DNA from 2 places in the Pseudomonas kulmbachensis genome. Region 2 is predicted to be linked to the other one. Evidence: predicted binding sites of a transcription regulator. Region 2 holds the regulator's gene; the other holds the start of a gene.
What was found. The regulator FliA, encoded in region 2, starts transcription of late flagellar genes. The targets are predictions, from matches to a motif close to CTAAAGTTTNNNNNNNNNNNGCCGNTAA.
Positions count from the first base shown of each region.

Region 1: the regulator FliA is predicted to act here: its motif matches at 2,205-2,232, upstream of motA (flagellar motor stator protein MotA).

Region 1 covers NZ_OY817088.1:4,841,056-4,844,471, forward strand. Annotated here, with positions in the region: gene rsgA (small ribosomal subunit biogenesis GTPase RsgA) at 1-189, shown strand, start outside; gene motB (flagellar motor protein MotB) at 301-1,281, opposite strand; gene motA (flagellar motor stator protein MotA) at 1,285-2,136, opposite strand; partial or broken gene U5A05_RS22215 (HDOD domain-containing protein) at 2,303-3,416, shown strand, end outside.
Region 2 covers NZ_OY817088.1:3,508,930-3,512,345, forward strand. Annotated here, with positions in the region: gene U5A05_RS16255 (protein phosphatase CheZ) at 1-486, opposite strand, end outside; gene U5A05_RS16260 (chemotaxis response regulator CheY) at 507-878, opposite strand; gene fliA (RNA polymerase sigma factor FliA) at 1,081-1,821, opposite strand; gene fleN (flagellar synthesis regulator FleN) at 1,821-2,648, opposite strand; gene flhF (flagellar biosynthesis GTPase FlhF) at 2,768-3,416, opposite strand, start outside.

The DNA.
Region 1 (3,416 bases), 1.3 Mb from region 2:
CGCGCCGATGTTGAGGCGGGCTTTATCGAGTTCAACGACTTGATCGGCACTTGCCGCTTCCGCGACTGCAAACACGACCGCGAGCCGGGCTGTGCTTTGCTGATGGCTCTTGAAGATGGCCGCGTGCAGCAGCAACGCATGAACAGCTATCGCTCGATCATTGCCAGCTTGCCTGAGTCGAGTTACTAAGCCGCATAAATGTAGCCGCTGCCGCAGGCTGCGATCGAGCCCGAAGGGGTCGCGCTTTTCAGAGCGAAGGTCCTTCGGACCTTATCGCAGCCTGCGGCAGCGGCTACAAAGTTACGGTGCCTTGTCGTCAAACAAGTTGAGCTTCTGGCGCTCTTCATGCATCGGCATCGGCTGTTTATCGGCGGGCAACTTGATCGGATCGACCGGGCCTTTGGGCAGATCCTGTGGCTTCACCGACTCTGCCCCTTGCTCACCCTCAATCGCTTGCTGGGCCTTTTTGGTCAGTACCACGATATCGATTCGGCGGTTGATCGGGTTATAGGGGTCGGCCTTGTCGAACAACACTGACGAGGCATAACCCACTACCCGGGCAATCTGCGTTTCCGGGTAGCTGCCCGCCACCAGGGCACGCCGGGCCGCATTGGCGCGGTTGGCCGACAACTCCCAGTTGCCAAAATCACCACCTCCCGCATAGGGCATGGCATCGGTGTGGCCGCTGATGCTGACTTTGTTGGGCACAGCCTTGATGGTGTCAGCCATGGCCAGCAAGATATCTTCGAAGTACGGCTTGAGCCGCGCACTGCCAACATCAAACATCGGCCGGTTTGCCGCGTCGGTGATTTGAATTCGCAGACCGTCAGGGGTGATCTCGAACAGCAGCTGATCCTTGAATTTGCGCAGTTGCGGGTTTTCTTCAACCTTGTTCTGCAACTCCTGAAGCAGCAGTTCAAGGCGCTCTTTCTCGACTTGTTCGGCCATGCTCTCAACCTGCTCCGCATCGACCTTGATCTTGTCGGGCTGCGGCTGCAGTTTTTCTTCAGGATTGAGGGTGTTCTCCGGCGCCAACGCGGGCGTGCCGCCCAAATCAATGATGTACGGCGTGCCGCTCTCACTGAAACCGATCGGGTCTTTGAAATACCCGCCAATGGCGATTTTTTGCTCTGGAGTGGCGGCCGTCATCAGCCACATCACCAGGAAGAACGCCATCATTGCCGTGGCAAAGTCAGCGAAGGCAATTTTCCAGGCACCACCGTGATGGCCTGAAGCGTAGCGTTTGACGCGTTTGATGATGATGGGTTGGTTGTTTTCCATAAATCAGCGACCGCGAACCACTTGTTCGAGCTCGGAAAAACTTGGTCGATGCTTGGGATACAGCACTTTACGACCAAATTCGACTGCCAGTGACGGCGGCATGCCCGAGGCCGAAGCTACCAGCGAAGCCTTGATCGACTCGTACACGTTGAGTTCTTCCTTGGCGTCGTGAGCCAAGGACGTCGCCAAAGGCCCGAAGAAACCGTACGCAGCCAAAATACCGAAGAACGTCCCCACCAAGGCCGCACCAACGTGCATGCCGATTGCCGCCTGATCACCTTCACCCAGCGAAGCCATGGTCACGACAATACCCAATACCGCCGCCACAATACCGAAGCCGGGCATTCCGTCCGCGATCCCGGTAACGGCATGGGAAGGATGCTCCAGTTCTTCCTTGAGGTTGAACAGTTCCATGTCGAACAGCCCCTCCAGCTCGTGGGGTGCCATGTTGCCCGACGACATGATGCGCAGGTAATCACAGATAAACGCGGTCATGCGCTCATCTTTAAGTACCGTGGGGTATTTGGAGAAGATCGGACTTGCAGCCGCGTCTTCAATATCGCTCTCGATGGCCATCATGCCTTCGCGGCGACTCTTGTTCAGAATCTCGTAAACCAGCCCCAGTACTTCCAGGTAAAAAGCGTGGGAGAACCGCGAGCCAAACATGCCGAGTGATTTTTTGATCACATGCATGGTCATGTAACCGGGGTTGGCTTGCAGGAACGCGCCAAAGGCCGCCCCACCGATGATCAAAACCTCGAACGGCTGGATCAGCGCCCCGATCTTGCCGTGGGAAAGCACGTATCCGCCGAGCACACTCGCGAACACAACAATGATGCCGATAATTTTAGCCATAGATATAAAGGTACTTAGTAAGTCGGGGTCGAGGTCATATTCCAGCGAAGCTAAAACTCTTCTTCTCCTTATCGGCGAATCTGCGCCAGACTATAGGCGGTAAAGCCGAAAAGCCATTCAACCCATTACGGGCGTGTCCACAATCGATGATGACCGCGTTCCCACCATGGCCAACGAAACCTGCGCACCGACATCTACACCCACCACCCTCGATGCCTGGGTCGCACGCCTGGACGCTGTTGATCTGCCGATTCCGCAGAACAGCCATCTGCGGGCATACAAGGCAATCAACGACAATCGCCGCTCATTGCGCGAGATTGCCGAGGTCATGCAGGACAGCCCGGCACTCGCGCTTAGGCTGATTCGCGAGGCTAATCAGCAAGCCCAGAGCAGCCTGAGCGAGCCTGCCGAAAGCCTTGAAGTGGCCATCAATCGCCTGGGCCTGAAACGTACGCAAGCATTGCTCGAAAACGTACCCGCCCTGGCAATCGAAGAAATCCCGCTGGCCTATCGGCAAATCCAGCTCATCAGCCAGCACGCGGCACAGCAAGCCATTGGCCTGTTCGGCAATCGTCTGGCGCGGCTCTGGCAAGAAATCTATTGGAGCAGCTTGCTGTTTCTGTCGCCGCTGTGGGCCCTGGCGCTTGCCCACCCGCTACTGCTTGAAGCCTGGGAACGACGGGTAATCGAGCAAGGCGAGTGCGCCAAAAAAGTCGAGCTGGCCCTGTTTGGTGTACCGCTGTTTGAGATCTGCCGCACGCTGGCCGAGCTGTGGCGACTGCCGGCCTGGGTGACGCATAGTCATACGGTAATCACCAACGAGCGTCTCACGCTGGTCAAGGTGTTGCACATTGCACGCGACACTCATCATCCGCTGCGCCAGCAACAGCAGCTGGACGCAGAGCCGGCACTGCGGCGCTGGCTCAACCATCCCGCCAACAGCGTGTTACTGGCCAACTGCCTGGCGCTGTCGGCCCAGCAGGCCTGGGACACACCGCATAATTTGCGCTGGCAGTTTATCACCAGCCTGTACCTGCAAATGCCGCTGGATGAAGTGCAACAGCAGGCGCACCAACAGGCCGTGAGCAGCGCACGCTACCACTCGCTACCACTCGCTGCCAGACCTCTGGCACCCGGCCCAGGCGTTGCTCTGGCCGTGGGATGCACGCCGTACCGGCCCCGCCGCGCTGGCTGCACCACCGCCATCGGCCGAGGCACTGACCGCGTGGCGCAAGCATTGTGGGGAACTGTTGGAGCAACCGAGCGCGTTTACTAACCCG
Region 2 (3,416 bases):
GACGATGCTGTTTTGCGTTTCGCTACGCGTCAAAAAACTGTCAACCCGACGCGCTAGCTCACGAAACTCCTCGGCACCGACTTCACGACGCATAAAGCGCCCCCAGTCCGTACTCAAGGCCTTGGCTTCGTGCCCCATTGCGTTGACCAGCGGCGTGCTGTTTTCCACCAGGTCCATGGTCCGATTGGCCGCCGCTTCAGTGAGTTTCACAACATAGGCCAAACGTTCAGTGGCATCCGTGATCTGCGACACTTCTTCGGCTTGCGGCATTCCCGGGTCAATCTGAAAATTGACTATTGCGCTGTGCAGCTCGCGGGTCAGCTTGCCGACTTCGCGATACAGCCCGCGGTCGCGAGTCTGGTTAAGTTCGTGAATCAGCTGCACGGCATCGCCAAATTGGCCTCTTTCAAGGCTTTCGACCAATTCGTGAGCATGTTTTTTCAGGGTCGACTCAAAATCACCCTGTGTGGATTCTTTATGCTCCATAGCGCCCCCAAGGCAACCGATCAACCGATGCGATCAAAGATCTTTTCGATCTTGTCTTTGAGTGCGATAGCCGTGAATGGCTTGACCACATAACCGTTAACTCCGGCCTGGGCCGCTTCGATGATCTGCTCGCGCTTGGCTTCAGCTGTCACCATCAGCACTGGCAAGTGCTTGAGTTTTTCGTCTGCACGCACGTGGCGCAACAGCTCGATACCGGTCATGCCCGGCATGTTCCAGTCGGTCACCAAAAAGTCGATTTGCCCCAGGTTGAGGATCGGCAGCGCCGTGGTGCCGTCATCCGCCTCGACCGTGTTGGTGAAACCAAGGTCACGCAACAGGTTTTTGATGATCCGCCGCATCGTTGAAAAATCATCAACGATGAGGATTTTCATGTTCTTGTCCAATTCGACCTCCAAGCAGTCTTAAACGCGTCCTGTCTGGGGACGCGCCATTCAATCAATTCGTTTTCAAAAACCGCCCAAATCGACTGTGGGAGCGGGCTTGCTCGCGATGCAGGCGGCGCGGTTTTTCTGATTCACCGTGTCGATCCCATCGCGAGCAAGCCCGCTCCCACAATAAGTGCACGTGTTCCCGTCAGTGCGCTCGCCACTGGCTCAGACGCGCACGCAGGCGTGCGGCGCACTGGCTGTGCAACTGGCTGACACGGGATTCACTGACCCCCAGCACTTCGCCGATTTCCTTGAGGTTCAACTCCTCGTCGTAGTACAGCGCCAACACCAGACGCTCGCGCTCGGGCAGATGGGCAATCGCATCGGCCAAGGCGGCCTGGAAGCGCTCGTCTTCCAGATCTCGCGATGGCTCCGTGTGGGCACTCACGCCATCTTCATGCAGCCCTTCGTGTTCGCCGTCCTGCAACAGGTCGTCAAAACTGAACAGGCGGCTGCCCAGGGTGTCATTCAAGATGGCGTAATAATCATCAAGGCTTAACTGGAGTTCGGCCGCAACTTCATGATCTTTAGCGTCACAACCGGTTTTTGCTTCAATTACCCGAATTGCATCACTGACCATGCGTGTATTGCGGTGCACCGAACGCGGCGCCCAATCGCCCTTGCGCACTTCATCAAGCATCGCGCCACGGATACGGATGCCGGCGTAAGTCTCGAAACTCGCGCCCTTGCTCGCGTCGTATTTGCCCGATACTTCAAGCAGGCCGATCATCCCGGCCTGAATCAAGTCATCCACCTGCACGCTGGCAGGCAAACGCGCCAGCAAGTGATAGGCAATGCGCTTGACCAGAGGGGCGTAGCGCTCGATCAGCTCATACTGGGTGTCACGCGACGACTTGCTGTACATGCGATAACCGCTGGCCGTCATTAAAAACGCCCCCCTGCTTGCTGCACCAGACGCTCGACAAAGAACTCCAGGTGGCCCCTGGGGTTGGCGGGCAATGGCCAGGTATCAACTTTTTGCGCAATGGCCTTGAACGCCAGCGAGCACTTGGAGCGCGGGAACGCTTCGTAAACGGCGCGCTGCTTTTGTACGGCCTTGCGCACGCACTCGTCGTAAGGCACGGCACCCACATACTGCAGGGCTACATCCAGAAAACGGTCGGTAACCTTGGTCAGTTTGGCGAACAGATTGCGCCCTTCCTGGGGGCTTTGGGCCATATTGGCCAGTACGCGAAAGCGGTTCATCCCGTAATCGCGATTAAGCAGTTTGATCAGCGCATAGGCATCGGTGATCGACGTCGGCTCGTCGCACACCACCAGCAGCACTTCCTGGGCGGCGCGCACAAAGCTGACCACCGACTCGCCGATCCCGGCAGCGGTGTCGATCACCAGTACATCCAGGTTATCGCCAAGGTCGCTGAATGCCTGGATCAGGCCGGCATGCTGCGCCGGGCTCAGATGCACCATGCTCTGGGTGCCCGAAGCCGCCGGCACGATGCGAATTCCGCCGGGGCCTTGCAGCAATACGTCGCGCAGCTCGCAACGACCCTCGACCACATCGGCCAGGGTAAATTTGGGGGTCAAGCCCAGCAGGACATCGACATTTGCCAGCCCAAGGTCCGCGTCCATCAACAGAACGCGCCTGCCCAGCTCGGCCAATGCGATGGACAAGTTGACTGACACGTTAGTTTTACCGACGCCACCCTTGCCGCCGGTCACTGCGATCACCTGTACGGGATGCATGCTGCCCATGATCTTTCTTTACCTTGTCTTACTTAGACGCGGCTACATGCGATGGCTGCTCGTTCCCCTGCGGAACAAAATTTTCAGACCATCCGATGTAGGTACATTGCAACGTAATCTTGACTGCCTCAGCCGACCCGTTTGGGAGGGCTGTGATAGATATCGGCAAACATGTCTGCCATAGCTTCTTCGCTGGGTTCTTCCTGCATCTGCACACTCACTGCGCGACTCACCAGTTGGTGCCGACGCGGCAAGTGAAGGTCGTCCGGAATCCGTGGGCCGTCAGTGAGATAAGCCACCGGCAGCGCATTGCTGATCGCCAGGCTCAACACCTCGCCCAGGCTTGCTGTCTCATCCAGCTTGGTCAGGATGCAACCCGCCAACCCGCAACGCTTGTAACTGAGGTACGCCGCCGTCAGCACCTGTTTCTGGCTGGTGGTGGCCAATACCAAATAATTTCGCGCCTTGATCCCGCGCCCAGCCAGGCTTTCAAGCTGCAAACGCAACGCCGGATCACTGGCCTGCAGGCCCGCGGTATCCACCAGCACCACGCGCTTGCGCACCAGCGGCTCGAGGGTCTGGCCCAACGACTGGCCGGGAGCGACGTGGGTCACCGGTACATTGAGAATTCGGCCCAGGGTCTTGAGTTGCTCCTGAGCGCCAATTCGAAAGCTGTCCATGCTCACCAGAGCGATATTCTGCGCGCCGTACTTGAGTACATAACGCGCCGCCAGCTTGGCCAGCGTAGTGGTTTTACCCATCCCCGCAGGCCCGACC